3 regions of the Methylobacterium currus genome follow, and region 1 is predicted to be linked to each of the others. Evidence: predicted binding sites of a transcription regulator. Region 1 holds the regulator's gene; each other region holds the start of a gene.
The links. The regulator PhoB, encoded in region 1, activates phosphate uptake and scavenging genes when phosphate is short. The targets are predictions, from matches to a motif close to TGTCATNNANCTGTCAT.

Region 2: a site for PhoB is predicted at 3,228-3,244, ahead of DA075_RS12140 (inorganic phosphate transporter). Genes of this name have one in related genera too.
Region 3: a site for PhoB is predicted at 3,850-3,866, ahead of DA075_RS21280 (esterase-like activity of phytase family protein). Genes of this name have one in related genera too.

What each region holds. Positions count from the first base shown of each region.
Region 1 covers NZ_CP028843.1:2,840,533-2,850,425, forward strand. The annotation lists gene DA075_RS13260 (DUF2865 domain-containing protein) at 1-507, opposite strand, end outside; gene DA075_RS13265 (CsbD family protein) at 771-1,124, shown strand; gene DA075_RS13270 (sigma-70 family RNA polymerase sigma factor) at 1,315-2,037, opposite strand; gene DA075_RS13275 (hypothetical protein) at 2,410-2,607, opposite strand; gene pstS (phosphate ABC transporter substrate-binding protein PstS) at 3,005-4,045, shown strand; gene pstC (phosphate ABC transporter permease subunit PstC) at 4,268-5,245, shown strand; gene pstA (phosphate ABC transporter permease PstA) at 5,285-6,193, shown strand; gene pstB (phosphate ABC transporter ATP-binding protein PstB) at 6,222-7,034, shown strand; gene phoU (phosphate signaling complex protein PhoU) at 7,115-7,834, shown strand; gene phoB (phosphate regulon transcriptional regulator PhoB) at 7,905-8,606, shown strand; gene DA075_RS13310 (hypothetical protein) at 8,957-9,169, opposite strand; gene DA075_RS13315 (DUF305 domain-containing protein) at 9,351-9,596, shown strand; gene DA075_RS13320 (DUF3750 domain-containing protein) at 9,660-9,893, opposite strand, start outside.
Region 2 covers NZ_CP028843.1:2,551,475-2,561,367, reverse strand. The annotation lists gene DA075_RS12150 (TetR/AcrR family transcriptional regulator) at 1-392, opposite strand, end outside; gene DA075_RS12145 (NAD-dependent epimerase/dehydratase family protein) at 421-1,434, opposite strand; gene DA075_RS12140 (inorganic phosphate transporter) at 1,531-3,171, opposite strand; gene DA075_RS12135 (GcrA family cell cycle regulator) at 3,502-3,735, shown strand; gene DA075_RS12130 (CHASE3 domain-containing protein) at 3,790-5,100, opposite strand; gene DA075_RS12125 (sensor histidine kinase) at 5,201-7,735, opposite strand; gene DA075_RS12120 (Rdx family protein) at 7,804-8,109, opposite strand; gene crcB (fluoride efflux transporter CrcB) at 8,176-8,547, opposite strand; gene DA075_RS12110 (esterase-like activity of phytase family protein) at 8,752-9,893, shown strand, end outside.
Region 3 covers NZ_CP028843.1:4,569,385-4,579,277, reverse strand. The annotation lists gene DA075_RS21295 (ABC transporter ATP-binding protein) at 1-422, shown strand, start outside; gene DA075_RS21290 (hypothetical protein) at 419-1,021, opposite strand; gene DA075_RS21285 (AAA family ATPase) at 1,018-2,211, opposite strand; gene DA075_RS21280 (esterase-like activity of phytase family protein) at 2,424-3,803, opposite strand; gene DA075_RS21275 (histidine kinase famiy protein) at 3,907-5,565, opposite strand; tRNA gene DA075_RS21270 (tRNA-Pro) at 5,838-5,914, shown strand; tRNA gene DA075_RS21265 (tRNA-Pro) at 6,003-6,079, shown strand; gene DA075_RS21260 (Ros/MucR family transcriptional regulator) at 6,377-6,859, shown strand; gene DA075_RS21255 (class I SAM-dependent methyltransferase) at 6,935-7,765, shown strand; gene DA075_RS21250 (HupE/UreJ family protein) at 7,814-8,401, opposite strand; gene DA075_RS21245 (M23 family metallopeptidase) at 8,789-9,893, shown strand, end outside.

The sequences.
Region 1 (9,893 bases):
CTCCGCTCCGGGGCAGGCCGCCGCGCAGGCCTGCTCCTGCGCAGGGGCCGCGTCCTCTGATCCGAGATTCGCCAGCGGGAACATGTAGCCATCGCAGGTGCGAACGCAGACGGTGCGGGCATGGCTGCCGGCACCGCCGTGGCGGCTCAGGCCGGAGACCGGCTCGCGGGTCTGGCGGAAGGAGGAGGGCTTCGGTCCCGTGGTCTGCAGGCGCGGCGCCGGATCGGTCCAGCGCGGACGGGGGAGCGCGGCATTGGCCGGCCGGCTCGTCCAGCGCACCCGCCGCTCGCGCAACGAGGACGCTGCCGGCCGCGGGGCCCGCGCCGGCAGGCCCAGACTGCGCGGCACGTCGCCGAGCAGGAAATCGAGCACGCCGGCATCGTCCGCGGCATGCACCAGGGTGGTTCCGGCGCCCACGCCCCCGAGTCCGATCAGCGCGCCAAAAGCCAGCATGCGGGCGAGGGCGCGCATACGAGCGCCGCCGGACGCGGTCGGGGTCGAGTTCACGGGATGCCTCACCAAAGGTTAACGGCAGTTAACGGTTCGCCCCGGCCTCGCGCAACTGCGGAAAAGCGCTGAGTTAACAAATTCATGACTCGACACCGCTGACCGGGCGATTCGCCGTTCCGGTGTCCCGGCCGGGCGTCTCCCGTGCCTCGATGTGGCGGCCTGGGACGCGGCGTCCGCGGGCCGGGAAGCCGTTTGCGCCTCCGGCGCGTTGAAGAGGCAAGCGGCGGCGTGCGGACCGCCCGCCATGAAGGAGAGACGCGATGGATTCCGACCGGATCACTGGCGCCGGCCAAGAGCTCGGCGGCAAGGTGCAGCAGCGGGTCGGCGAATGGACCGGCGATGCCGGCACCCAGGCGCAGGGCCTCGCCGACCAGGCGGCGGGGGCGGCCCGCAGCGTGTACGGCCAGGCCAAGGACCAGGTGAGGGATGCGGTGCGCGGCCTCGCCGATGCCGCGCCGGACTCGATCGATCAGGCCCGCGAGACCGGGCGCGACTATTACCGGCGCGCCGACCGGGCGGTGGCCCGCCAGGTCGGCGATCATCACCTTGCGGCGCTGCTGATGGCGGGTGCGATCGGCTACGTCTTCGGCTGGCTGCTCCACAACCGCCGCTGAGGGCGGTACGCGAAGCGCCCGCGGGATCGCCGCGGGCGCTGTCATCGGAGCGTGAGATGCGACGGCGCCGAACGCCGCCGCGGACGATGTGGTCTCGGACGCCCTCGCCCTCGGACGCCCTCGCCCTCGGACGCCCTCGCCCTCAGACGCCCTCGCCCTCAGACGCCCTCGCCCTCAGACGCCCTCGCCCTCAGACGCCCTCGCCCATGGCCGATTGCATCATCCGGTCGCCGGTCAGGTCGTCGTCCCCGTAGCCGAGGAGCTCGGCCAGGCGGTTGCGGGCGCGGTTGACGCGGCTCTTGATCGTGCCGATCGCCACGCCGCAGATGCCCGCCACCTCCTCATAGGACAGGCCCTCGGCGCCCACCAGGATCAGCGCCTCGCGCTGGTCCGGCGGCAGCTTCGCGAGGCCGGCGCGCAGGTCCTGCACGTCGAGGCGGTGGCCTTGGTCGGGGGCGGTGAACAGGCGCGCCGCGTAGGAGCCGTCCTCGTCCTGCACCTCGCGCATCCGCTTGCGCTGCTCGGAGTAGAAGGCGTTGCGCAGGATGGTGAACAGCCAGGCGTTCAGGTTGGTGCCGGGCTGGAAGCGGTGCTGGTTCTGCCAGGCGCGCAGGATCGTGTCCTGGACGAGATCATCCGCCCGGGCGGCGTTGTTGGTGAGCGAGAGCGCGAAGGCGCGCAAGGAGGACAGGGCCGCCAGCATCCCCTCGCGGAATTCCGGCTCGACGGTGCGCCCCTGGGCGGCGAGCGCCGCCTCCAGCTTCTCGATCAGGGCGAGAAAGACGTCCGGCGTCGCAGCGGTCTCGAGCGGCGCATAGGCCGCGCGCAGCTGGTGGCCGAGATGGCGCTGGACGGTCGGGGACAGGCCGGGCTTGGATTCGCGGTTGAGGATGGGATTGTCGGTGGACGCCATGCGACTCTCACGTTCTGAAGCGGGGAGGGCGGGGCGGCGGCACTCTGACGGGCCGCTTTCATAAATACCCCGCCGGAGCTTCCTGGAAGGGGAAGTGGGGCGCGCCGCGCGCCTGTCGATGCGCGCATCGCCGCGGGCGGAAGGACGGTTCAGCAGCGCCGCATCCGGTCGCGTGCCGCACCCCCGATCCGCACGTCCTCGCACCGCATCGCCGCCGCTCCCGTCACTCCGCCGGCCGCGCGGCCGTGCGGCGCCCGGGCCGATGGCCCAGGTCGCGAGGGGCAACGGCTTCGTACTGCCCAGGTTCCCGGGACCGGACGCCTGCGACCAGGTTTCCGCGGTCGCGGTCCCGCGCTCGTCGCGTGCCGGCGCCTACCAGGTGCGGGCGCCGGGCTGGCTCCGGTACTCGGCCGCACGGATGCGGGTCATGAGACGGTCGAGCTCCGCCAGCAGGGCGGCCTCCTCTCCTTGCGCGGCGGCGGCGGCGGCCGGATCGGTGAGGTAGAGGCGCTCCTGCTCGGCCCTGGCGAGGCGCTGCTCCAGCTCCGTCCGTTCGGCGTGGAGGGCCATCAGCTCCCGGCGCCCGGGATCGTCGGGGCGATCGGCCCCGCGGCCTCCCTGGGCTCGATCTCGCTCTGTCGTGTTGAGGTTGTGCACAACGGCTCGTCCTGTCGGCATGGTCGCGGCTCGCGAGAGCCGGCGTCTTTCCGCTTCCCAACGCATGAGAGGCCTGGAACGTCGCATCCGGCCCGCGCTTGTCATCTAAGCGTCATGCAATCGTCATAGGGCCGGCGTCGCACCGGGCTTATCCCTCGCGGCGCGGCGGAGGCCCCGGCAACGATCGGGACATGATCGGCGCAGTCCGGGGAAACCGGTCGCGTCCTCACCGGCCGTCGACGCGCAGGATGCGGGCCAGCGATAACGCTCCTGCATCATGCCGGACCGATCCGAACACGGAGAGATACCAGTGAAGCCCTTCTCCTACGCGCTCGCCATCGGGCTCGCGACCGCCCAGATCGCCACCTCGGCGCTCGCCCTCGACATCACCGGTGCCGGCGCCACCTTCCCGTTCCCGGTCTATTCCAAGTGGGCCGAGGCCTACCGCAAGGAGACCGGCAACGGCCTGAACTACCAGTCGATCGGATCGGGCGGCGGCATCAAGCAGATCCAGGCCAAGACCGTCGATTTCGGCGCCACCGACGCGCCGCTGAAGGGCGCGACCCTCGACAAGGACGGCCTGGTCCAGTTCCCGACCGTGATGGGCGGCGTCGTCCCGGTGGTGAACATCCAGGGCGTGAAGACCGGCGAGGTCAAGCTCACCGGCGAGGTCCTGGCCGAGATCTACCAGGGCAAGATCAAGAAGTGGTCGGACCCGAAGATCGCCAAGCTCAACGAGGGCGTGAAGCTCCCCGACGCGCCGATCACCGCGGTCTACCGGTCGGACGCGTCCGGCACCACCAACATCTTCACCACCTACCTGTCGGACGTGTCGCCGGCCTGGAAGTCCGAGCTCGGCGCCTCGACCACGGTCAGCTGGCCGACCGGCCAGGGCGGCAAGGGCAACGAGGGCGTCACCGCCGTCGTCAAGCAGGTCCCGAACGCCATCGGCTACGTCGAGTACGCCTACGCCAAGCAGAACAACCTGCCGGTCGCCCTGATCCAGAACAAGGACGGCCAGTTCCCGCTGCCGGGCGACGAGGCCTTCCAGGCCGCCGCCGCCAACGCCGACTGGAAGGCCGCTCCCGGCTTCGGCATCTCGCTGACCAACCAGGCGGGCGCCAAGGCCTGGCCGATCACCGCCGCGACCTTCATCCTGGTCCACAAGAACCCGGCCGACGCGGCCCGCACCGCCGAGGTGCTGAAGTTCTTCCGCTGGGCCTACAAGAGCGGCGACAAGATGGCCTCCGATCTCGACTACGTGCCGCTGCCCGACAAGGTCGTGGGCCAGGTCGAGGACGAGTGGAAGACGGTCGTCGGCAAGGACGGCAAGCCCGTCCTCGGCATGTAACCCGGTCGGTCCGACCCTCTAGAACCGGGAGGGCGGGAATCCCGCTCTCCCACTTCCGCCGGCGCAGGATGCGGCGAGGCCGGGCGACCGCGCCCGGCCTCGCCGCTCCCGGGCCCGCGCGGCGCTTGAGGAAAGCCGAGATCCCGCCGCCCGCCGGATCGCGTCCGACTCGCCTCGATCCGCCGAGCGCGCTAGAGGCCGCTCACTCCAAGGGAAACCCGGATGGTCGCGTTGTCTGAGAACGTCGCTGTGGCGGCGAGGCCCGAAATCGCCCGCCGCGCCCCCCCAAGCCCCGTGGGCGACCGCATCTTCCGCGCCGCCGCCCTCGCGTCGGCGCTGCTCGTGCTGCTGGTGCTCGCCGGCATCCTCGCCTCGATCGCCTATGGCGGCTGGCCCGCCTTCCAGGCCTTCGGCCCGGGCTTCCTCGTCTCCAGCGCCTGGAATGTCGGGCGCGAGGAATACGGCGCGCTCGTCGCCATCATCGGCACCCTCGTGTCGGCGCTGCTCGCCCTCGTCATCGGCGTGCCGATCTCGCTCGGCATCGCGATCTACCTGACCCAGCTCTGCCCCGGCTGGGCCCGCCGCCCGGTCTCGATGACGATCGAGCTGCTCGCCGCGGTGCCGAGCATCATCTACGGCATGTGGGGCCTGTTCATCTTCGCGCCGCTCTTCGCGCGCTTCGTGCAGATCCCGGTCTCGAACGTCGTCGAGGGCATGCCGATCGTCGGCAGCCTGTTCTATGCCCAGGTGCCCTCCGGCGTCGGCGTCCTCACCGCCGGCATCATCCTGGCGATCATGATCGTGCCCTTCGTCGCCTCGATCACCCGCGACATGCTGGACCAGATCCCGACCGTCCTGCGCGAGAGCGCCTACGGCATCGGCTGCACCACCTGGGAGGTCGTGCGCCACGTCCTGATCCCGCAGGCCTCGGTCTCGATCATCGGGGCGATCATGCTGGGCCTCGGCCGCGCGCTCGGCGAGACGATGGCGGTCACCTTCGTGATCGGCAACGCCAACCGCCTCTCGGCCTCGATCTTCGATCCGGGCTCGACCATCGCCTCGCGCATCGCCAACGAGTTCAACGAGGCCGACGGCCTGCAGCTCAGCTCGCTGATGGCGCTCGGCTGCATCCTGTTCGTCGTCACCTTCATCGTGCTCATCATCGCCCGGCTGCTGGTGCGCCGCGCGAAGGTGGCCTGATCCCAAGATCGTCTCAAGATCATCGCAGGACACCTCCCGATGAACGCCTCCCCCGCCGCGGTCCAGGGCTCCGCCCCCGCCGCTCCCGCCCCGCAGGAATGGGGCCGGGTCCGCGCCGGCCGCCGCACCGCCGACAAGCTCCTGATCGTGTCCTGCACCGTCGCGACCGCGCTCGGCGCGGTGGTGCTCGGCTCGATCCTGCTGATGCTCATCATCGAGGGCGTGCGCGGCTTCACGCCGGCCCTGTTCACCCAGGTCACCCCCGGCCCCGGCTCCGAGGGCGGCGGCATCGCCAACGCGATCCTCGGCAGCCTGGTGATGACGGCGCTCGGCATCGCGGTGGCCACGCCCGTCGGCGTGCTGGCCGGGACCTACCTCGCCGAGTACGGCCGCACCTCGAAGCTCGCCGACATGATCCGCTTCCTCAACGACATCCTGCTCTCGGCGCCCTCGATCCTGATCGGCCTGTTCGTCTACACCCTGATGGTGCGGCCGATGGGCGGCTATTCGGGCTGGGCCGGCGGCGTGGCGCTCGCCATCATCGCGACGCCGGTGATCGTGCGCACCACCGAGGACATGCTGCGCCTGGTGCCCGGCACCCTGCGCGAGGCCGGCGCGGCGCTCGGCGCCCCGTTGTCGATCGTGATCCGCAGCGTCACCTGGCGGGCGGCGCAGTCCGGCATCGTCACCGGCGTGCTCCTCGCGCTCGCCCGCATCGCCGGCGAGACCGCGCCGCTGCTCTTCACCGCGCTCAACAACAATTCCTGGTTCAGCCCCAACCTGATGGGCGGCGTCGCGAACCTGCCGGTGATGATCTACCAGTTCGCGTTGTCTCCTTACGAGAACTGGCGCCAGCTGGCCTGGGCCGGCGCGCTCCTCATCACCGTCACCATCCTGGGCCTGTCGATCGTGGCCCGCCTCGTCCTGAGCGGCCCGAAGGGGCGCTGACCGTCATACCCTGCTTGGAGACAACCCGATGAGCGCCACCGCCACCGCCGTGCCGGTCGTGGGCCAGAGCACGGCCGACGAGTCCGCCCCGATCCGCCTCGCCGTCAAGGACCTGAGCTTCTACTACGGCGACTTCAAGGGGTTGAAGAACATCAACCTCAACTTCCTCGACCGCCAGGTCACGGCGCTGATCGGGCCGTCGGGCTGCGGCAAGTCTACCCTGCTGCGGACCTTCAACCGCATCTACAGCCTCTATCCGGACCAGCGCGCCGAGGGGCAGATCCTGCTCGACGGCCGCAACATCCTGGATCCGTCGATCGACCTCAACGAGCTGCGCGCCCGGGTCGGCATGGTGTTCCAGAAGCCGACCCCGTTCCCGATGTCGATCTACGACAACATCGCGTTCGGCATCCGGCTCTACGAGCGCCTCGGCAAGGCCGACCTCGACAACCGCGTCGAGGAGGCCCTGCGCAAGGGCGCGCTGTGGGACGAGGTGAAGGACAAGCTCAAGCAGTCCGGCATGGGCCTGTCCGGCGGCCAGCAGCAGCGCCTCTGCATCGCCCGCACGGTGGCGCAGCGCCCGGAAGTGATCCTGTTCGACGAGCCGACCTCGGCCCTCGACCCGATCTCGACCGGCCGCATCGAGGAGCTGATCGAGCAGCTGCGGACCGAGTTCACCATCGCCATCGTCACCCACAACATGCAGCAGGCGGCGCGCATCTCGCAGTTCACCGCCTTCATGTATCTCGGCGAGCTGATCGAGTTCGGGCCGACCAACCGGCTGTTCATGAACCCGTCGAAGCGCCAGACTCAGGACTACATCACCGGCCGGTTCGGCTGAGACCCGACGCCTCGTTGCGCCGGCCCGGCCCGGGCCGGTGCTGACCGTAAGCTCCACCTCATCGCGGGGAGTCACCCCTCATGTCGAGCCACATCGTCACCTCCTACGATCAGGAGCTGCAGAACCTGCGGCGCAGCATCGCCGAGATGGGCGGCATCGCCGAGAAGATGGTGGCCGATTCCGGCCAGGCGCTCCTGCGCCGCGACGCCGCCCTCGCCCAGGCGGTGATCGCCGTCGACCAGCGCCTCGACGGGCTGCAGCGCGAGATCGAGGAGAAGGCCATCCTCCTCATCGCCAAGCGCCAGCCGATGGCGGTGGACCTGCGCGAGACGATCTCGGCGATCCGCGTCTCGGGCGATCTCGAGCGCATCGGCGACCTCGCCAAGAACGTCGCCAAGCGCGTCGTCGCCATCGCCGACCAGGTCCAGCTGCAGAAAGTCGTCGTCGGCGTGGAGCACATGAACGAGCTGGTCCAGGGCCAGCTCAAGGACGTGCTCGACGCCTACGCCACCCAGGACACCGTCGCCGCCCTCGACGTCTGGGCCCGGGACGGCGGCATCGACGCGCTCTACACCTCGCTGTTCCGCGAGCTCCTGACCTACATGATGGAGGATCCGCGCAACATCACGTTCTGCACGCACCTCCTGTTCTGCGCCAAGAACGTCGAGCGCATCGGCGACCACACCACCAACATCGCCGAGACCATCCACTATCTCGCCACCGGCGAGACGCTGCCGACCGACCGTCCCAAGAACGACGGCTCGAGCTTCGCCACCCTCGATCCCCAGCCGGAGGCCTGACGGGTCGGCCCGCGCCCGGGCTCGACCCCGGCCCGGGCCACCCTCCGGCCCCCTGCCCGAAGTGCCCCGCATGAGTACCCGTATCCTGATCGTCGAGGACGAGGAGGCGCTGACCCTCCTCCTGCGCTACAACCTCGAGGCCGAGGGCTTCGAGGTCGACGCCGTCGCCCGGGGCGACGAGGCGGATATCCGCCTGCGCGAGCAGGTGCCCGACCTCGTCCTCCTCGACTGGATGATGCCGGGCCTGTCCGGCATCGAATTGTGCCGGCGCATCCGCGCCCGCCGCGAGACCGAGCGGCTGCCGGTCATCATGCTGACGGCGCGGGGCGAGGAGGGCGACCGGGTGCGGGGCCTGGCCACCGGCGCCGACGACTACATCGTCAAGCCGTTCTCGGTGCCCGAGCTTCTGGCGCGGGTGCGGGCGCTCCTGCGCCGGTCCAAGCCCGCCCACGTCGCCGACCTCCTGGTCGCCGGCGACATCGAGCTCGACCGGGTCAGCCACCGCGTCCGCCGCGACGGGCGCGAGCTGCATCTCGGCCCGACCGAGTTCAAGCTGCTCGAATTCCTGATGCAGAGCCCAGGAAGGGTCTTCTCGCGCGAGCAGCTTCTCGACGGGGTCTGGGGCCACGACGTCTATATCGACGAGCGCACCGTCGACGTGCATATCGGCCGCCTGCGCAAGGCGATCAACCGCGGCCGCGACGCCGACCCGATCCGCACCGTTCGCGGCTCCGGCTATTCCTTCGACGAGATGTTCGCACACGAGCCGTGAGGGCCAGCTTCGCGGTCGCTTGCGCGGAACCGACGCTTCGGCTGCTCACCGGCCCGGTGACCCGCGCGGGTCGGACGCCGAGCGGATGCCTCGCTCCGATTGGTTCTCCCACCTGCGCCCTCATCCGAGAGCCTGTTCGAGTTGGCCAACCGAACCGATACCCTCCTCGTCATCCCGACGCTCGCCGAAACGCGAGAGCCCGGATCCATGACTGCCGACGGCGCAAGACCGAGCGGAAAGCCTTCCGCCTCTTCCTGAGTCGTCAGCGCTGAGGGATCCCGGCTTTCGCTACGCGGCCCCGGGATGACCGGGAGGGGATGGAAGTGGAGAAAGATCCATCGAACAGGCTCTCAGGCCAGCCGCGGCTCCGGAACCGGGCGCGACCGCAGCACCGGGGCCACGGCGTCCCGCTCGTCCTGATGCGCTTCCCGCGCGGCGAGCGGCAGCTCGACCGGCGGAAACAGGTCCTGCAGCCCGCGCGAGACGCCGGTGAGGACCGGGGCGAACGAGCCGGCAAGCGGGGAAGGGGCCGCGTCGGCCTTGACGAATCGGGAGCTGGACATGGGGCAGTGCGAACCTCGGGGCCAGTCTCAACGCACCGCACCATGGTTTGGTTCACGGCCGGCGTTCCGATGATCCTCGGATCCGCACATCGATGCGAAGGCGCAACGTAGGCCGTCGTGGCGCGCAGGACCCGTCACGGATGGGGTGAGGAAGGACCTCGCGCAGGAGCGATCCGTCACGATGCTCGTCCGGCCCTTCGCAGACGCCACGGTTTGGCGCGCCGCCCTGCCCGGGCTTCTCCGCAGCGCCTTCTCGGCCCTGGTGAGCCGCCACCATGCCGGCGCCGTGCGGATGGTCGATCAGGCCGTGGGCCAGGCCGGCGACCCGTGGGTGCGCCCCCTCTCCCGCACCATCCGCCACCAGCGGCGCGGGGAGACCGGCCTGATCACGGGGCTCCGGGTCTCGCGGCGGCGGCTCGCAACCTGATGCTGCCGAATGGCCAGGTTTCGGGGGGGCGTGCGCGGCCCGGCCGGGCCGTGAGGATCCCGCTCAGCTCCGCGCCGTCGGGGCGATCAGGGTCTCGGTCGCACCGGCCGGATCCATGCCGATGCGGCCCCAGCCCGGCAGCTTCAGGGCCGGGCGGCGCAGGTCGAGTCCCGCCACCGCGCCGAGGATGTTCACCTCGATCCCCTCGACCCAGCCGAGGGTGAGGCCGAGATAGCCGCGGGCCGAGAGCTGCAAACCGGTGCGGCTCGGCGTCCGGGCGATCAGGCGCTCCGAAAA
Region 2 (9,893 bases), 290 kb from region 1:
AGCACGGCGATGTCCGGTTCCTCGCCCGCCGCCATCGCGGCCCGGTGGGCGACCGCGAGGTCGAGGAGCCGGGCGAGCCGCGCCGGCCCGTCGGGCGCCGCCTCGGCCCGGGCCACCAGCCCGTCGAGCACCCCGATCGTGTGCAGGAAGCAGGCCGCCGCCAGATCCTCCTTGCGACGGTAATAGTAGGTCACGCTGTTCGTCATCAGCCCGACGCTGCGGGCGACGTCGGCGAGCGTCGTGCCCTTCACGCCGGCCTCGTTGATCAGGGCGGCGGCGGCGTGGAGGATCGCGTCGCGCTTCTGGGCGTAGCGCCGGGTCTGGCGCGGCGCCGCGTCGGGGGCGGGCACGGTCTCGGGATCGAGGCTGCGGGGCATCGGGGGATTGAGCACTGTCACGGCTCCCCTGACAAGCCGGTGATTACGCACCCATGCCGTAATGCTCCCGGTACCAGGCGACGAAGGCCGGGATGCCCGCCTCCAGCGGCGTCGCCGGCACGTAGCCGACGAGGTCGCGCAGGAGGTCGGTGCTCGCCTCGGTCCGCTCGACGTCGCCGGGTGGCAAATCGCGCAGGTGGCGCCGCGCCGTCCGGCCGAGGGCCTGTTCCAGGGCGTCGAGCATCGCCGCGACGCTCACCGGCCGGCCGCCGCCGATATTGACCATCCGGTAGGGCGCGACCGGGCTCAGGGTATCGGCCGCCGAGACGCCTCCCGAGCCGGGCGGGGGAGGGGGGGCGTCGATCAGCCGAGAGATGCTCTCGACGAGATCGTCGATATAGGTGAAGTCCCGCACCGCCCGGCCGTGGTCGTAGACCTCGATCGGCTCGCCGGCCAGGATCTTTCGGGTGAACAGGAACAACGCCATGTCGGGCCGGCCCCACGGCCCGTAGACGGTGAAGAACCGGAACGCGGTGGTGGGGATCTTCCAGAGGTGGGCGTAGGAATGCGCCATCGCCTCGCCGGCGATCTTCGAGGCGGCGTAGATGGTGAGCGGCCACACCGCCCGGTCGGTCTCGCGGAACGGCACCGTCCGGTTGCCGCCATAGGCCGAGGAGGTCGAGGCGAAGAGCAGGTGGCGCACCGGATGCGCCCGGCAGCCCTCCAGCACCTGGAAGGTGCCCACCACGTTGCCGGAGACGTAGGCCTCCGGGTGCTCCAGGCTGTAGCGCACCCCTGCCTGGGCGGCGAGATGCACCACCATCTCCGGCCGCGCCTCGGCCATCAGCGCCATGAAGGCGCCGGGCTCCTCCAGCAGGAAGGCGTGCGACGAGAAGCCGGGCAGGCGCTCGAGCTGCGCCAGCCGGGCCCGCTTCAGGGCGACGTCGTAGTAGTCGGTCAGCCCGTCGACCCCCACCACCTCGTGGCCGGCCCGGAGCAGGCGCCGGGCGAGGTGGAAGCCGATGAAGCCGGCCGTGCCTGTCACGAGGAAGCGCATGGCGGGTCCCTGGCGCGGGCCTGAACGTGCCCGCCCCGGGCGGTTACACCGATGGGGGGCGGGTTGCCAGCCCGGTCGCGCCTCGGAACGGATCCCTCAGAAGACCTGCCGCAAGCCCCAGTACAGGACACCCGCCAGCGTGATCGCCGCCGGCAGGGTCAGGATCCAGGCGAGCGCCAGGTTGCGCACGGTCGTCCTCTGCAGGCCGGTGCCGTTGGCCCACATCGTGCCGGCGACGCCGCTCGACAGGATGTGGGTGGTCGAGACCGGCATCCCGTAGGCCTCGGCGAGGCCGATCGTGCCGGCGGCGACCGCCTCGGCGGAGGCGCCCTGCGCGTAGGTGAGGTGCTGCTTGCCGATTCGCTCGCCGACCGTGACGACGATCCGCTTCCAGCCCACCATCGTGCCGAGGCCGAGCGCGAGGGCGACCACGACCTTGACCCAGGTCGGGATGATGCGGGTGCCGTCGTCGAGGGTGCGCTGGTAGTCCTTGAGGGTCTTCTGCTCGGCGTCGGAGAAGGGCGAATGCTCGCCGGTGAGGAGCCGCACCGCGTCGCTGGCGAGATACATGTCGTTGCGCAGGTTCTGCGTCGCCTCCGCCGGCACGTGCCGGATGGCGCCGTAGTTCTTCACCTCGGCGGCGATGTCGTCCGCGAGCCCGGCGAGCGCCGCGACGGCCTCCGGCGCGGCGAGGGCTTTGGCCGGCGCCTCCGCCTTCAAGGTCTCCCCGATCTTGGCCCGGGCGCCGGCGGCGTCGGGCACGGCGGCGGAGCCGGCGTGGTCGCGAAACACCCGGCTCGCGGCTTGTGAGCCCTGCACGAAGGCGGGCGTGCTCGAATCCGGCATGGTGCGGTTGAGCGCGTAGGCCGTGGGGGCGGCGCCGATCAGGATCAGCATGATCAGGCCCATGCCCTTCTGGCCGTCATTGCCCCCATGGGCGAAGGACACGCCGGTGCAGGTCAGGATCAGGAGGCCCCGGATCCAGAGCGGCGGCGGCGCATCGCCCTCGGGCGCGCGGTAGAGGTCGGGCCGTCGCACCTTGAGCACGAGGAGCAGGAGGGCGGCGCAGACGAAGCCGACGATCGGGCTGAACAGCAGCGACTCGAGGACGTTGGCCGCCTGTCCCCAGGCCACGCCCGAGGCGGCGTGGCCCGGCGCCATCAGCTGGTTGGCGAGGCCGACGCCGATCACCGAGCCGATCAGCGCGTGCGAGGAGGAGTTCGGCAGGCCAAGCGCCCAGGTGCCGAGGTTCCACACGATCGCCGCGAGCAGGAGCGCGAAGATCATCGCATAGCCGGCGCCTGAGCCGACCTGAAGGATCAGCTCCACCGGCAGCAGCGTCACGACGCTGTAGGCCACCGCCCCGGTCGAGGCCATGACGCCGAGGAAGTTGAACGCGCCCGACCAGATCACCGCGGCGAGGGGCGGCATCGAATGGGTGTAGATCACGGTCGCCACCGCGTTGGCGGTGTCGTGGAAGCCGTTCACGAACTCGAAGGCGAGGGCGATGAGGAGGGCGAGGCCGAGCAGCGCGAAGGCCCCGAGGGCCAGCGGCGGCTGGCCGGCCTCCTGCATGTCGGCGACGAGGTTGTAGCCTCCATAGGCGAGCCCGGCGGCCAGCACCGCCAGGAAGCCGATCGTCGCCACCGGGTGCACGCCGTGGTCGAGGCGAGGACCGGAGCGGGCGTGACCATGCGCCGCGCCGGTGCGATCGGGGGCGAGGGCGGCATCGGACATGCTGGACTCGGGGCACACTCGTGGCGTCACGGATCCAGCAAGGATAAGGCGCCCAGATGGCAAGTCGATGACGCCGCAGGGGATGGGCCGGAGCCGCCGCGGACACGTCCGGGCTGTCGAAAACCACACGTAAATGCTTAGGGGGCTTGCGTTCTGCGAGACGCAACCCCAAATTCATACGATCACCGCTGCCCCTGCGACGCGTGTGCGCACGGGTCCCAAGGGCCGCGGATCTCATGGGTGGAGAATCCGGTGACGGACCTGCCCTCCACGAACCGGCCCGGTGCCCTTCTGGTCGAGGGTGACGGAAGGCCAGCGAGTCAGTACCCGATGAACCAGCTCGTGCGCATGTCGCATATCGTGACCGCAGACGCCGTCGAGGAGCCCTCCCCGAGCCTCCGGGTTCCGTTCGCCCAGTCGGGCGCCTTCGTCTGCAAATTCATCATCGGCGAACCCAACGACCGTGCGGTCTGCTGCGGTGCGCCGGTGCAGGACGGCAAGAGCTGGTGCGCCTTCCACCGCCGGATCGTCTTCGAGCCGACCCGGCCGGGGCGGCTGCGATAGCAGAGACCGGCCGGGACCGCTACCCCGTCCCGCGTCGTTTTTCTCCCGCCCTTCTCAGGCAGCCCGACCGTAGATCGGGAAGGCCTCCTGCCGGCCGCGCAGCGGCTGGCGGCTGACCTCGCGCCATTCCGCGCCGGAGACGCGCGCCGCATCGAGCGCGGCCTGCGACACCAGCGTGGTGGTGCCGAAGGTCTTGGTCGCCTGTTCGAGCCGGGCCGCGACGTTGACCGCGTCGCCGAGCACGGTGAATTCGAGCCGGTCGTCGTCGCCGACCACGCCGACGAACACCTCGCCGCAATGCACCCCGATGCCGATCCGCACCGGGGCTTCGCGCTGGCCCGCATTCCACTCGGCCACCAGCCCCTCCAGCCGTCCCGCGAAGGCGATGGCCTGGGCGGCGGCGTCCGCCCGCGCCTCCGGCACGCCGAACACCACCAGGGCGCCGTCGCCCATGAACTTGTCGATCACGCCCCCGGTCTCCCGGGCGGCCTGGGCGACGCAGCGCCGGAACCCCGTCACCAGGAGGGCCACCGTCTCGGGATCGGCCCGCTCGGCGATCGCGGTGGATCCGCGCATGTCCACGAAGGCGATGGCCGCGTGGCGCCGCTCGCCGAGCCGCAGGCCGCCGCCCCGCTCCAGTCCGCCGCGCTCGAGGAGGGGCGCCAGCTCCGCCGGCAGGAAGCGCGACAGGGCCGCCCGCCGCGCCGTCTCGCGTAAGGCGAGGACCGCGAGCAGCGCCATGATGCCGACCGACACGACGCTGCCGATTCCGACCAAGGCCTCGATCCGGTGGGCGTGCCGCTGGTAGCCCACCAGCAGGTCGTCCTCCTGGGCGCGCATCGACTCGATGATCCGGCGGATCCCGTCCATCTCCGCCTTGCCCTCGCCGGCCCGCACCAGGGCCAGCGCGCCGTCCCGGTCGCCGGCGCGGTCGAGGGCGAGCGTCCGGTCGAGCTCGGCGAACTTGCGGTCGATGGCGGGGCGGAGCGCGCGGAGGCGGGCCTCCTGAGTCGGGGAGGCGCGCAGCTCCGCGTCCAGCACCGGCAGCTCCGCGGCGATCCGGGCCTGCCCGGCGGTGTAGGGCACCAGGAAGGCCGGATCGCCGGTGAGCAGGTAGCCGCGCTGCCCGGTCTCGCTGTCCAGGAGGTCGGCCAGCACCTGCATCAGGGTCCGGTCGACCGTCAGCGTGTGGGTGATGCGGTGCTGGACGCTGCTCTGCCAGGCGAGCAGCACCCCGTTGGCGGACCCGACCAGCAGCAGCAGGGCCGCCCCCGCGGCGGTCAGCCCGGCCCGGCTGCGCACCGGGCCGAGCCGCGCGCCGAGCGGCCGGCGGGCCGAGGGGCTTGGCGTCGAGTCTGGGATCATCGGCGGGTCCGTCCGGCGCCGGGCGCGGACGGGCCCTCGGCTCCCGGCGATATGGGACGATTCCCTCCGGCCGCCATCGACCGTCCGGCCGACGTCAGCCTCACGGCTGCCCTGCCGCCCGGCGCCGGGCCGGGGCGGCACCGCTCTCCGCCCGCTGCTCCGGACGGATCCCGCCCGGCTCGGCGAGCGGCGCCACGATGGTGCAGACCACGCCCTCGCGCGGGAAGTTCAGGCTCACCGTGCCGTCGAGCTCGCGGGCGAGGCTGAGCTCGATCAGGCGGGAGCCGAAGCCGGTGCGGGTCGGGGGGACGACCGGCGGCCCGCCGCGCTCCTGCCAGCGCAGCGAGAGGCACCCGTCGGCGACGCTCCACGACAGGGCGACCTGGCCCGCCGGCACCGAGAGGGCGCCGTACTTGACCGCGTTGGTGGCGAGCTCGTGCAAAGCCATGGCGATGGAGAGGGCGATGCGGGGCGGCAGGCGTAAGGAGGGCCCGCCGACCGCGAAGCGCGAGGGCGCGCCCGGCCCGTCGAGGGGGGCGAGGGCGTCCTTCACCACCTCGGCCAGCTCCGCTCCCTCCCAGCTCTCGCGGGTGAGCACGTCGTGGACGCGCGCGAGCGCGATCAGCCGCGCCTCGAAAGCCGTTTTGGCGCTGGCGGCCTGTACTCCGTCGAGGCCGCGCAGGCTCTGCATCGCGATCGACTGCACGGTGGCCAGCGTGTTCTTCACCCGGTGGTTCAGCTCGTGGACCAGCAGGCGCAGGTGCTCCTCGGCCCGCTTGCGCTCGGTCACCTCCTGGTGGATGCCGATCACCCGCCGCGCCCGGCCGCCGGCATCGCGCTGCACGATCGCCTGGGCGCTGACCCAGCGCAGCGGCGATCCGTCCGTCCGGATCCGGAACTCGGTGCGGTACTCGGCCTCGCCCGCGAGCAGGGCGGCGAGCGCCGCCTCGATCCGGGCCCGGTCCTCCGGATGCACGGTGCGGGTCCAGGCCTCGCGCGAGAGGGGGGCTTGCCCGAAGATCTCGGCCGAGCGGGCCGAGAGGCGGTGCTGCCCGGAGGCGAGGTCGATCTCCCAGGTGCCGAGCCGCCCGGCGGCCAGCGCCAGCCGCAGGCGCTCCTCGCCCTCGCGCAGGGCGGTCTCGGCGTCCTTGGCCTCGGTGATGTCGACGTTGCAGCCGGTATAGCCGAGGAAGCGGCCGTGATCGTCGAGGCGGGCGACGCCCTCGCACAGGATCCAGCGCGTCGCCCCGTGCCGGTCGATCACCCGTGTCGCGTGGCGGAACGGCGTGCGCGCGGCGAAGGCGCTCTCGAACGCCGCCTCGAAGCCGGGCAGGTCGTCCGGATGGACGATCTCGCGCCAGCGGCCCCCGCTCAGCGTCTCGGTCGAGCGGCCGAACAGGTAGTCGTAGTGGAGGTTGACGAAGACGACCTCGCCCGCGTCGTCGGTCATCCAGATCAGGGCCGGGGCGGAATCGGCCATGTGGCGGAAGCGCGCCTCGCTCTCGCGCAGGGCGGCGAGGCTGCGGCTCTGCTCGGCCAGCGCCTGGTCGCGCTCGGCGATGCGCCGGCGCAGGCTCTGCGAGGCGTCGGCCAGGGTGTCGGCGAGCTGGCGGATCTCGCGGATCGGCGTCGAGACCCGCGGCACCGGCTGGCCGGCGGCGAGCGCCCCGCCCGCCGCGGCGAGCTGGCGCAGGGGCTCGGCGACCCGCGCCCACAGCGTCACCGCGAGCGCCGACGACACCGCCAGCGCCAGGAGCCCGAACCCCCCGAAGGCCAGGACCCAGGTGCGCAGGGGCGCCTCGACCTGCTGCCGGGGGATGCTGGCGCCCACGGTCCAGCCCGCCGCCTTCGCGGTGGTCTCGACGTAGAGGACCGGCCGCCGGCGCCGGTCGATCCCCTCCCAGATGTCCGCGGCGCCGGTCGGGTGGCCGCGCAACGCCGCCTGCATCGGCTGGCCGGCGAGGCTGGCATGGTCCTCCGAGCGGGCGAGCAGGAGGCCGCTGCGGTCGACGACCGCGGTGGTCCAGCCCGGCGCGAGGTCCTGGACCAGGATCTGGTGAAGCCGGTCCACCGGCACCGTGACGCTGAGCACGTAGGCCGGCGCCCCGTCGATCGTCACCGGCACCGCCACGTCGTAGGTCGGCGGCTGCCCGGGCGCGCCGGCGCGGACGCCGCCGATCACCGGCTGCTTCGTCGCCAGCACCGCGGCATCCTCGGGATGCGGGTCCTGCGGCAGCGGCGCGCCGGGGGGCAGGGCGGTGTTGACGAGCTGGGTCCCGTCCCGCCGGCGCAGCGAGAGGCGAAGGCCCGTCGTCTCCGTCACGGCCCGGGCCTGGGTCTCGAACCCGCCGAGGGTGTCCTGACCAAATCCGGCCTGACGCAAGCGCGGCGAGGCCGAGAGGGTCTGCAGCACCGAGACCAGCCCGGCCATGTCCCGGTCGATGCTGAGCGCGATGCCGCGCACGCTCTCGCGGGCATCCTGCTGGAAGCGGACCCGCTCCAGGGCGGCGTAGCGGCCGAGCAGCACGGCGGTGAAGATCAGGCCCGGCCCGATCAGGGCGATCGCCAGGGCGACGAGGTAGACCTGCGTCGACAGCCCGTCCCGCCGCAGGGCGTTGAGCCGGCGGCGGATCATGGCGTGGTCCTCATGACTCTGTCCTGGAGGCCCTGGCGGCGCGCGGGCGGCGCGGCATGGTCAAGGCGTCAGGCCCTGTCGATGTGGCCGAGGTCGCGGCCGGGCTCGATCCGGTCACGCACCCGCTGTTTGAGGGTCTTGATGTCGGGAAATCCCCCGTCGCGCTTGCGCTCCCAGATCAGGGCATCGCCGCAGGTGATCGCGAAGGCGCCGCCGGTCCCGGGGATCAGCGCCACCTCTCCGAGGGCGTCGCGGAACGTGGAGAGCAGCTCCTGCGCCATCCAGCCGGCCCGCAGCAGCCAGTTGCACTGGGTGCAGTAGGTGATGGCGATGCGGGGCTTCTCGGCCTCTGGACGGGGGACGGTGTCGCTCATCTTGGGAAGGACTCCGCCTGCGATCCCCCCGCTTGTCAACCCGCGCAGGATGCGACGGCGCCCGCCTCACGCGAGCTGGCGCAGCACCAGGAGGCTCACCGCGACGCCCGCGATGCCGGCCGCCACCGAGACCGCGACATAGGCCAGCGCCGCCGCGTGCGCGCCACGCTCCCAGAGCAGGAAGGCCTCGAGCGAGAAGGTCGAGAAGGTGGTGAAGCCGCCGAGGATGCCGGTGGTGAGGAAGAGCCGCAGGGCCTGCGGCCCCCCGCCCCGGGCGGCGAACCAGCCGGTGAGCACCCCCATCATGACCGAGCCGGCGATGTTGATCAGCATCGTGCCGAACGGGAAGCTGCTGCCCGCCCGCGCCGCCCAGAGATTGACGCCGTGGCGCAGCGCCCCGCCGAGGCCGGCGCCGAGAAAGACCACCAGGTAGCTCACCGGTCCGTCGCCTCCGTTGATCGGGCGAGGCGACCGCCTCGCGGGAGGCTTCTGCCACGGCCGGCCGCGCAGGGCGAGGCCGTCGGCGCAACCGTGGCCCGCACGCCGCACCGGGTTCCGTTCGGTGCCGATCGGCCACACTCCGTCACGCGACTGTCACCGACCCGCCCCATCGCTGCCGCGAAGTCAGCTCGGGGGCGAATCGTGACCACCATCTCCATCCGCGCCGCTCTCGCGGCGGGCAGCCTGATCGCGGGCGCGGGCCTCGCGCAAGGCCAGTCGATCGAGGCGCGGGTGCCGAACCTGCAGCCCATCGACGGTCCCGTCTCGGTGAATGCCGGCGGCACCACCCTCGTCAACCAGGGTCTCCAGGGCGTCGCCCGGCTGCCGGCCACCACCCGGGACTTCCTCGGCGATTCCCTCGGCTCGTTCTCGTCGCTCGCCGTCGACCTCGCGACCTGGCGGCGCACCGGCGACACCTATGCGGGCACGCTCTACACGCTGCCCGACCGCGGCTACAACAACCCGGACGGCGGCCTGTTCAGCGATTATGCGGGCCGGCTCAACCGGTTCACCTTGCGCTTCACGCCCTATACCGGCGCCGCCGCCCTGCCGCAGGCGACGAGTTCGCAGAGCCAGATCACCCTGACGCCGGATGGCGGCATCGTGCTCACCGACGCCAAGGGCCAGCGCTTCAGCGGCCTCGATCCGGCGGCCGGCACCACCCGCCAGCTCGGCGCCGTGCTGCCGTCGGCCGCCGCCGGCCCGAGCGCCGGGCGGATCAGCCTCGATGCCGAGGGCCTGGCCCGGCGCCTCGACGGCTCGTTCTACGTCAGCGATGAGTACGGCCCGAACATCTACTACTTCAACCGCAGCGGCCAGCTGCAGGGCCTGATCGGCATCCCGGCGGCGCTCCAGCCGGTGACGAACGGCCAGCTCAACTTCAACTCGCTCACCCCGCCCGATACGGGCCGGCGCAACAACCAGGGCCTCGAGGCGCTGGCGCTGACGCCGGACGGGCGCGGCCTCGTCGCCATCCTGCAGAGCGCGACGCTCCAGGATTCCGGCCCGAACCAGCAGCAGCGGGCCAATACCCGCATCCTCTACTACGACGTTTCCGGCAGCCCGACCCCCTCGGCCCCGAGCCGCGAATACGTGCTGCAGCTGCCGGTCTACAACCAGAACGGCAATGGCGGGGCGCCGAACCGCACCGCGGCCCAGAGCGAGATGCTGGCGCTCAACGACACCCAGTTCCTGGTCCTGTCGCGCGATTCGAACGGGCTCGGCACCGGCAACACCACGCCGATCGTCTACAAGAGCGTGCTCCTCGTCGACACGGCAGGGGC
Region 3 (9,893 bases), 1.7 Mb from region 1:
CCTTCCCGCGCCTCACCGGCTCGCGGCCGAAGGGCGACGTCAATGCCGACCGGGAGCGGGCCTACACCCTCTTCCCGCGGCTCAAGGAGCGCCGGACCCAGCTCGCCGGCACGCTGTCGGGCGGCGAGCAGCAGATGCTCGCCATGGGCCGGGCCCTGATGCTGCGCCCGGAGATCCTGCTCCTCGACGAGCCGTCGATGGGGCTCGCCCCGAAGCTGGTCGAGGAGGTGTTTCGCATCATCCGCCGGCTGAAGGAGGAGCAGGTGACGATGCTCCTCGTCGAGCAGTTCGCCATGGCGGCCCTCGGGGTGGCGGACCACGCCTACGTGCTGGAGAACGGCCGCATCCGCTTCCAGGGCCCGGCGGCGCAACTGCGCAACGACTCGCAGGTGCGGGCGGCGTATCTGGGTGGGGGGCATTAGCCCCCTTCCTCTACGCGTCCCAGCTCGGCCGTCACCCCGTGGATTGCCCATCTCAGCGCCTCCACAAAGGCGTGGAAGTTTCGGCAATTGTTGCGCTCCAGATCAAGATGCGCGCCGAGCAGATGAGCGGTGCGGATCTGGCCGATCGGCTGCCCGACGATTTTTCTGAACTCTGCCTTAGCACCGGTTAGGGTGCATAGGTCGCGGAACTTCGCCTGCGCGGTGATGCGCTGCGCTGCGGCGGGCGTGATGACGCCGGCAGCGACGAGCGCTGCGGGATCGCCCAGGTACCAGGATTCGAGTTCCGGGACGATCACCCGGACCTTCGTGCGTCCGAGGGCGTGCGGGGGCACAAGCGCCAGCAGACGAGTCCGCAGGGCTTGACGCTCGGACGCGTCGAGATCCCGTGAGACGATGAAGTACGGTAAGACCGGGCTGCGCCATCCGTTGATCTTTCGGGCAATGGATCGCTCCAGATCCGATTTGCCTTCGTGCTCCAAGATCCTGACGAGATCACTTGCGCCGAGCTTGCCGCAGATCGCCTCGATGACGATGCGGATCGACGGCTCCTCGACCAGAACCACGACGGGTGCCGTCAAGGATCGATGCCCTCAATCACGCGCTGGCGCCACAGCGCCCCGGGCCGGTCGCCCTGCTCCACCAAGCTGCGCAGGTTCTCGTCATCCGCCGCACGCCGGACGCTCGTATAGCCATCCTTTTTCGAGAGCAGGAAGATGCTCTCCAGCGGAACCATATTCAAGAAGTCGGGGGAATGCGTTGAGACGAAGACTTGCCCCCCACGCGTCGCGTATTCCTCGAACTCTTCGCTCAGTTCGGATAGAAGCGTCGGATATAGCTGATTCTCGGGCTCCTCGACACAGAGCAGAGGATGCGGTTTAGGGTCGTGAAGCAGCATCAAATACGCGAACATCTTGATCGTTCCGTCGGACACAACCCGAGCCGAGAATGGATCCTTGAATGCGCCGTCGCTGAAGCGCAGCACAACCCGTCCGTCGAGAGTCTGCTCGGCTTGAACCTTCTTGATGCCAGGAACGCGTTGGGCCATTTTTTCTAGAACGCCATCAAATATCTTTGGATGCCGCTCGTAGAGATACTGCGTGACCAGAGATAGATTCTCGCCCTGTGTCGAGAGATGCTCGGCGTATCCCGCCTCGGGACTGGCACTGGCGGCATGGATACGGAAATCCGAGACGTGCCAACTCTCGATCAGACTCCGGAACGCGCTGGCGGCCTCGAAGCGCTGGAATTGGCCAAGGCCTTTGATCGCCAGGATGTCGGGCTCGTCGAGCTTCTGATGATCGCGGTGGACCGAGGCCTCGTCCCGGGTCAGTTCGGCCTCGTTAGTGATGGCATCGCCTTCGCCAAAACTGAATCTTAGGAAATCGTACGGTTTTCCACCGCCGTAGCGCGTGTATCGCAAGCTCTCTCGCGCCACGATCGGCCTGCCATCGCGCTCGCCGACTTCGAGCGCGTAGGTCACGACGCGCGAACCGATTGCCAAAGGCATTCGGATCTTCAGTTCGATGCCAATGGTGGCTGCTGGATCGGCCACCGCACCACGCGAGATCAGGTCGCGAAAGCCGCCACGCCGGGCCACGGCAGCCCGCACGTTGTCCTTGAGACAATCGCGCAGAAAACCGAAGACATCGAAGAGCGACGATTTTCCAACACCATTCGCACCGACGAAAACCGTGTAAGCAGCAATGTTTTTAAGTTCTACGTTATTGAACACCTTGAAATTGGTGAGCTTCATGCTCTCGATACGCATCGTGTCCGGCTCGGCTCTGGGTCTCTGCACCGCCTCCGTAAACTGCACGAAGCGCCGGCCAGGTTCATGGATCCGTAGCGATTTCGGACGGAGGAGACGGCGTACCGTCGAAAGCGCTACGACCGTGACGCTAGCCGATCACGCATCCTCGCGGAAGGCGCAGCGTTGCAGGAGCGGCCACGCGACCGCTCCCGCCTCGTCTTCGTCTCGGGTCAGCGGGCCTTCAGGAACTCCCCCACCTCCAAGAGCACGAACTCGTTGTCGTCCACATTGTGCGGGTCGCGGCTCGCCGAGAACGGCAGGTTGTTGTCGTTGCCGACGATGATGTGGGTGTCGTCCACCTTGTCGACGTTCTCGATGGTGAAGAACGGGAAGGCGAGCGCGCCGTCGGTGAGCGGCTTGCGGGCCTTCTTGGCCGGGTCGGCGATGCGCATCAGGTCGATGGAGCCGATCTTGCGCACCGGACCGCCCTGGTTGGCGTCGGTCAGTTCGATCTTGTAGACGCGCTTGAACTTCGCCGGGACCGAGAAGCAATCCGGTCCCTTCTGACCTGCCGGGCAGGCCCGGTCGGCGGTGCCCTCGCCGTCGTCGCGCTCGATGATCAGGCCGGTGGTCGCGTCGATCAGGTTGAAGTCGCCGATGGCGTTGCCGGCCTGCTCCAGGGGATAGAACCAGAAGCGGCCGGTCCAGGTCTGCGCCTTGGTGTCGAATTCGAGGATGCGTAAGGTTTCGCGGCCGTCGCGGGTCTCGAAAGCCTTGGCGTCGGCGTCCCAGAGCGGACCTTCGAGCAGGGCGTAGAGCCGGCTGCCGTCGGGCGAGGCCGCCATGCCCTCGAAGCCCTTGGAGCGGCGGGCGTTGAACGCCACCGCGCCGCCCGGCACCGCCGGCGTCGTCACCGCCGGGTGGTCGGGGGAGCGGACGGGCTTGCCCGAAGCCAGGGTCTCGACCACCGCCTCGACCTTGCCGCTGCGGTCGGCCTTGATCAGGAACGGGCCGAATTCCTCGCCGATCCAGATCGAATCGCCGACGAACTGGAAGCTCTCGGGGTCGAAGTCGCTGCCGGTGAGGTAGCGGCTCTCGGTCGCCTCGTTGGCGATGCGGAACGGCACCTTCTTGTCCGGGTCGCGCAGGAAGATCGTCTCCAGGCGCTCGACGCCGCCCTTGTCGAAGTCGATCCGGTAGTGGTTGAGGTAGAGCATCGCGTCGGGCGAGTTCGCCTTCGAGCCGAAGCCGTTGTCGGTCAGCACCCAGTAGGTGCCGTCGGGCCTATGCTTGATGCCCGAATGGCCCTGGAGCGGCTGGCCGCGCAGGGGCAGCTTCATGCTGGTGGCGCGGCCCATCGACTGGGCCTCGACCGTGCCGACCGCTTCGACCCGGCGGCCGGTGGTGAACTTGCCGGGCGTCGCGAGATCCTTGGGCGCATCCGCCGGCAGCGGCGCGACGCTGTCGGCCGGCAGCACGGCGTGGCCGGCCAGGGTGGCCGGGAAGGTCTGCGGTGCTGGTGGCGTCTGCGACGTTTGGGGCGTCTGGGCGAAGGCGGCGGGGGCGGCCGACAGCAGGAGCGTGAGGGCGAACAGGGAACGGCGCGGCATGGGGATCCTCGCGAGATCGAGCGCGGCCGTTCTTGCGCGAGGTGCATGTCATCGAGGTGACGACACGCCGTCGTGGCGGGACGAGGCCGCGCCGCGAGCCGGCTCAGCCGTGATGCGGCTCTCCCGGGGCCGGCATCTTTCGGGCGCCGCGGTCGAGGGCGGCGCGGACCCGGTCGGCGAGCTCGGCCTTGCGGTAGGGCTTGCCGAGCACGTCCATGGTCGGGGTCGCGGGCCCCTCCGCCACCAGGTCCTCGTTGTAGCCGGTGGTCAGCAGCACCGGCAGGTCCGGCCGCATCGTTTGAGCCCGGTCGGCCAGGATCAGGCCGTTGACGCTGCCCGGCATCACGATGTCGGAGAACAGGAGGTCGATCCGCTCCTCCCGCTTCAGAATCTCCAAAGCCTCCCCGCCGTCGCGGGCGGTCAGCACCTGGTAGCCGAGGCTCTCGAGGTATTCGCGGGCCAGCGCCCGCACGTCGTCGCTGTCCTCGACCACCAGCACGGTCTCGTCGCCGCGCCGCAGCGCCGGCCGGCGCTCGGTGGGCTCCTCCTCCGCCACGGCGCCCGGGCCGGCCGGAAACAGCATCGTGATGGTGGTGCCATTCTTGGGACGGCTCTCGATCTCGAGGCGGCCGCGGGATTGCTGCACGAAGCCGTGCGCCATGGCCAGCCCGAGGCCGGTGCCCTTGCCGGGGCCCTTGGTCGAGAAGAACGGCTCGGTCGCCCGCTCGGCGACGTGGGGCGCCATCCCCTCCCCCTCGTCGCGCACCCGCAACGCCACGTAGTCGCCGGGTGGCAGGCCGCGGGCACGGCCGTCGCCGTTGAGAAGGACCGTTCCGGTCGAGATCGTCACCGTGCCGCCCGCCGGCATCGCGTCGCGGGCGTTGATGAGCACGTTGAGGAGCGCCATCTCCAGGTTGGTGCGGTCGAGGGTGACCGCCGGCAGCCGCGGCGTGAGGTCGAGGCGCACCGAGACGGTGCTGCCGAGCGTGCTCTCCGCCACCTCGGCGAAGGCGAGCACCAGGGCGTTGAGGTTGAGCGAGCGCGGCTCCAGCCGCGCCTTGCGGGCGAAGGACAGGAGCTGCTTCGTCAGCTTCGCGCCCCGCTCCGCCGCGCCGGCGGCGTTGGCGAGCTGGCGCTGGGCCCGCTCGCCGGCGACGGAGCCTCGGGCCAGCTCCAGGTTGCCGCTGACGACCTGGAGCAGGTTGTTGAAGTCGTGGGCGAGGCCGGCGGTGAGCTGGCCGATCGCCTCCATCTTCTGGGCCTGGCGGAAGGCCTGCTCCGACACGCGCCGCCGCGTCACGTCGAGCTGCGAGGCGAAGAAGTAGACGATCTCCCCAGCCTCGTCGAAGACCGGGCCGATGAAGATGCCGTTCCAGAACGGCGAGCCGTCGCGCTTGTAGTTGAGGATCTCGGTCGCGACCGACCGGCTCGCCTCGACCGCCTCGCGCAGCTCGCGCACGGTCTCGCGGTTCGTCTCTGGACCCTGCAGGAAGCGGCAGTTGCGGCCGACCAGCTCCGCCTGCGTGTAGCCGGTGAGGTCCTGGAACGCCCGGTTGGCGAACACGATCGGATTGTCGGGCTGCCGCGGATCGGTCAGGATCATCGGCATCCGGGTCATCTCGATCGCCGCGAAGAACACGCTGCCGCGATCGTCGAGACCGGGCTCGCGGATCGTCGCGGATTTCAGATGCGCCAGGGACGGCGCCTCCGCAGAGTGGCTGGCTCCCGGCTCCGGCACCCCGACCTGGTCGTCTTCGCTCACGCAGCCACCCGGCTCGCCATACGCCACCCCGCCGGTGTCGACTGTCCTGACGACGGGACAATGGGGGGCGGGAGCGAATCGCGCAAGGTCTTCCCGTCCCTCATCCCTCGCCCTTCCCTCTGCCTCCTTGCCCTCGATCCTGGCCCTCACCGGCGAGCGCCGCCGCGGCCCGCACCATGCCGGCTCAAGAAACTCGGCCATCGCGCATGAACGGCCTTGCGGCGCCCGGATGCCCTCGCTATAAGCCCGGTCGTCGGCCACGGCCGGCCGTTCGGAGTGTAGCGCAGTCTGGTAGCGCACCACGTTCGGGACGTGGGGGTCGCAGGTTCAAATCCTGCCACTCCGACCAGCGCTCTTACGAGCCTGAGTCTTCCCGAGATGGTCAAACATCTGCACAAGATGTTTTGATTGTATGATACCCGTGCCCTCGGGCGCGTCGGAGTGTAGCGCAGTCTGGTAGCGCACCACGTTCGGGACGTGGGGGTCGCAGGTTCAAATCCTGCCACTCCGACCATTCATCCGCCGCCGGGCGGATCCTCCTCAAGACCTAATCCTCATCTCATCCCTGCCGCATGCGACGGTGCGGGATCGCCCCTGCACCGCGTCCGACGGCCGCGTGGCGGCCCGGTGGGGCGCTCTCCTACATCGAAGAGCGTAGCCCAATTCATAAACATAAGTTAGTCAGCGTTCATCCCAAATGATCGATCAAGACTGGTTACGTCCACAGGATTAACCTCGACAAACGTGCAGTCTGTTTGACGTTTGGTCGTTGTCATGCATTCTTTATCGCGAATGCAGACGGGGTGGGGCGATGAATGTCGAGGAGAATGGCTCTGGTGACCGCGTCGTTGATCTTTGCGCCGCGATCATCACGGCTTACGTATCGAACAATGCGGTGCCGCCGAACGAGTTGCCGCCTATGATCGGCGCCATCCATACGACCCTGACCCAGCTGATGGCGCCGCCCGCGCCAGAGCCGCCGAAGCCCGAGCCGCCGATCCCGATCCGCCGGACGGTGACGCCGGATCACATCATCAGCCTCGAGGACGGCAAGCCCTACAAGACGCTCAAGCGCCACCTCGCCGGCCGCGGCCTCACGCCGGACCAGTACCGCGAGAAATGGGGCTTGCCGCGCGACTACCCGATGGTGGCGGCCAACTACGCCTCGCAGCGCTCGGAACTCGCCAAGAACAGCGGTCTCGGCCGGCGGCGCTTGCGCGGGGCCGAGGGCGGCGGCGACGCGGCGCCCGCCCCCACCGGGGGGCGGCGCGGCCGGCCGCGGAAGTCGAGCTGACGCGATCCCGCTTGTCCCCTGGCCCGCGCAGGCTGTACTTCTGTCCGGACGATGGGACGACGGGGGCTTGCGCCGATGCCTGAGCCGATCACCCAGACGGAGTACTGGAACGGCGATGTCGGCACGCGCTGGGCCGACATGCAGGCGGAGCTCGACCGCGTCTTCGCGCCCCTGACCGCGTCCCTGCTCGACGGCGCCGGCCTCCGGCCCGGCGAGCGGGTGCTCGATATCGGCTGCGGCTGCGGCGAGACCGCCCTGCTGGCGGCGGCCCGCACGGGGCCGGGCGGCGGCGTCACGGCTCTGGACGTGTCCCGGCCGATGCTGGCCCGGGCCCGCACCCGGCCGGCCGCCGGCGCGCCGATCGCCTGGATCGAGGCCGACGCACAGACCCATCCCTTCGCACCGGAGCACGACGTCGCGCTGTCGCGGTTCGGGGTGATGTTCTTCGAGGAGTCGCGCGCGGCCTTCGCCAATATCCGGCGGGCCCTGCGGCCGGGGGGCCGGCTCGTCGTCCTGTGCTGGCGGGCGCTCGCCGAGAATCCGTGGGTGAGCGTGCCGCGCGCCGCGGTGCTGAGCGTGGTGCCCGAGCCGCCGCCGTCGCCTCCGGGCGGGCCGGGGCCGTTCCGGTTCGCGGAGGGCGGGGCGCTGGTCGATCTCCTGGGGCAGGCCGGCTTCGCGGATGCCGCGGTCGCACCCGTCGACCACCCGGTGGAGATCGGCGCCGACGCGGAGGCGGCCGCGCGCTTCTCCGCCACCGTCGGGCCCATCGCCGGGCTCCTGCGCGAGATCGAGGATCCGGCCTTGCGCGAGCGGGCCCTGGCGGCATTGCGGGAGGCGATGCCTCCGACGGGTCCGGTGCGCCTCGGCGCCGCCTGCTGGCTCGCGACGGCGATCAACCCGGGGTGACCGGAGCCGCCGCGCGGCCCCGGTCGTGGATCGATCGGTGAGCGGGAGTCAGAGGGTACCGGCGAGCACCGCCACGCCCGCCACCGCCACCGCGGCCCCGGCGAAGGGCAGCGCGCGGCCCTGAGCGACGCGGCCGGCGGCGAGCCCGAGGCCGATGCCGGCGAGGTGCAGGAGCCCGCTGGCGGCCAGGAAGCCGATACCGTAGGTCAGGCCGGAGGCGGTCTCGGGCATCTCGGCGCCGTGGGCGTAGCCGTGGAACACCGCGAAGGCCCCGACCAGGGCGAGCGCCGCGGCGAGCGGCAGGCCGGCGCCCAGAGCCGCCGCGAGGCCGAAGGCCACCACCGACAGGCCGATCCCGGCCTCGACGAAGGGCAGCGCGATGCCGGCGGCGCCGAGCGCCCCGCCGACCGCCATCATGCCCAGGAAGGCCAGCGGCACCGCCCAGAGCGCCCGCCCGCCCCGCGCCGCCGCCAGCAGGCCGACCGCCACCATGGCGAGCAGGTGGTCCGCCCCGCTCAGGGGATGGGCGAAGCCGTGGACGAGCCCGCCGGCGTCGCCGTGGCCCGGATGCGCGAAGGCGGCTTGCGAGGAGAGGAGCAGCAGGGCGGCAGCGAGGCCGGCGTGACGACGCGTCATGGAAAACTCCCGGAAAGGGTCGGCGGAACCGTAGTGCAAGACGGGCCGCGGGGGAAACCGCCGGCTCGCGGGAAACGTGGCAGGACGCAGAGTGCGTGCTCCCGCCCGAAGGTGGTCCGGGCGGCGGCGGCGGCCATGCGGCAAAATCGAGCGTCGGGGCGGGATCGGGCACCCCCGGGAGCGGGTCCGGCGCCTCAATCCTGACATGCTGGCGCCGGAGAGACAGCCTCGACCTGAGGGCCGCACGCACCGTGCGGCCGCTTGGGGATGCGCTTCCCGCCCGCCGTTGATTTCCCTGCCCGGGCCACGCATGGTCATGGCGCTGCGGAAGCGGATCCGGAAGCGTCCTTCCGCCGTCGTGGCACGTCCGCGGCGGCACCGGAACGGATGAGCGAAGGAGAGACGGTGAAGCGCGCGCGGCTCGACCCGGTCGGATCCCAGCAGGCGCCCCGCGGACGGTCCGCCGATCCGGGCCGGGAGCCGCCGCTCGACCTCTCGGGCGCCGCCTCCCCCCGGGCCGACCGCCGCGACGTCAACCTGCGCTGGCTCACCGCCTGCGTGCTCACCGGCATGACCGGCGCCTGCCTGATCGGATCGGCGATCTGGGTCTCGCTGCAGGGTGAGATCACCTTCGCGGAGCTGCCGCAGGCGGTGACGGTGGCGCCCCGCCCGGTCGCCAGCGAGGGCGGCACCAACCTCGCCCGCAAGGGCGACCGGCTGGTGCGCAACCCGATGGTGGCGCTCGCCAAGCAGAGCTTCAAGGCGCCGGTGACCCTCCGGGCGGGCGAGCGCGAGATCATCAAGGTCCGGCCCTTCGTGCGGATCGCCACCGCGCTCTCGGCCACCGCCGGGCTGGCGGCGACCGACATCCCGCCCTTCGATCCGATGCGGTTCTTCACCGATCCGGGCACCGACCGGGCCCCGGAGGCGCAAAGTCCCGCCGAGGCGCCGGACGCCGAGGTGTCGGTGGTCAAGCGCGACCTCGGCGACCTCGCGGTGCCGGCCGGCGCCCCCGCCCTGTCGGACGAGGACGTGGCGGCCCAGATCGAGGAGGAGCGGCGGCTCGCCGCCGAGGCCGGGCGGCGCGCCGCGCTGCCCATCGCCCCGCAGCTGATGCTCTCGCGCACGCTGCGCAGCATGACCGCCCTGCCCGGCCTCGACGGCGGCGGCGATTTCGGCGGTTCGTCCGGCCCGTTCAAGTCGATCGAGGTCCGGGTGATGCGCGAGAACGTCACCGATCTCGCCAAGATCGAGCGCGAGCGGGACGCGCCGCTGGTCGAGGAGCGCGACGTCGCGATCAAGCGCGGCGAGACCCTCGAGGGCGTGCTCAAGGCCAATGGCGGCCTCGACGAGCAGATCCGCCCGATCCTGGCGGCCCTCGGCACGCGGGTGCGGTCCGGCGCAGTCGGCGAGGGCCAGCAGATGCGGCTCCAGGTCGGCCCCGGCCCCCGGGCCGGCGACCCGCGCCAGCTCACCCGGGTCATCCTCTACG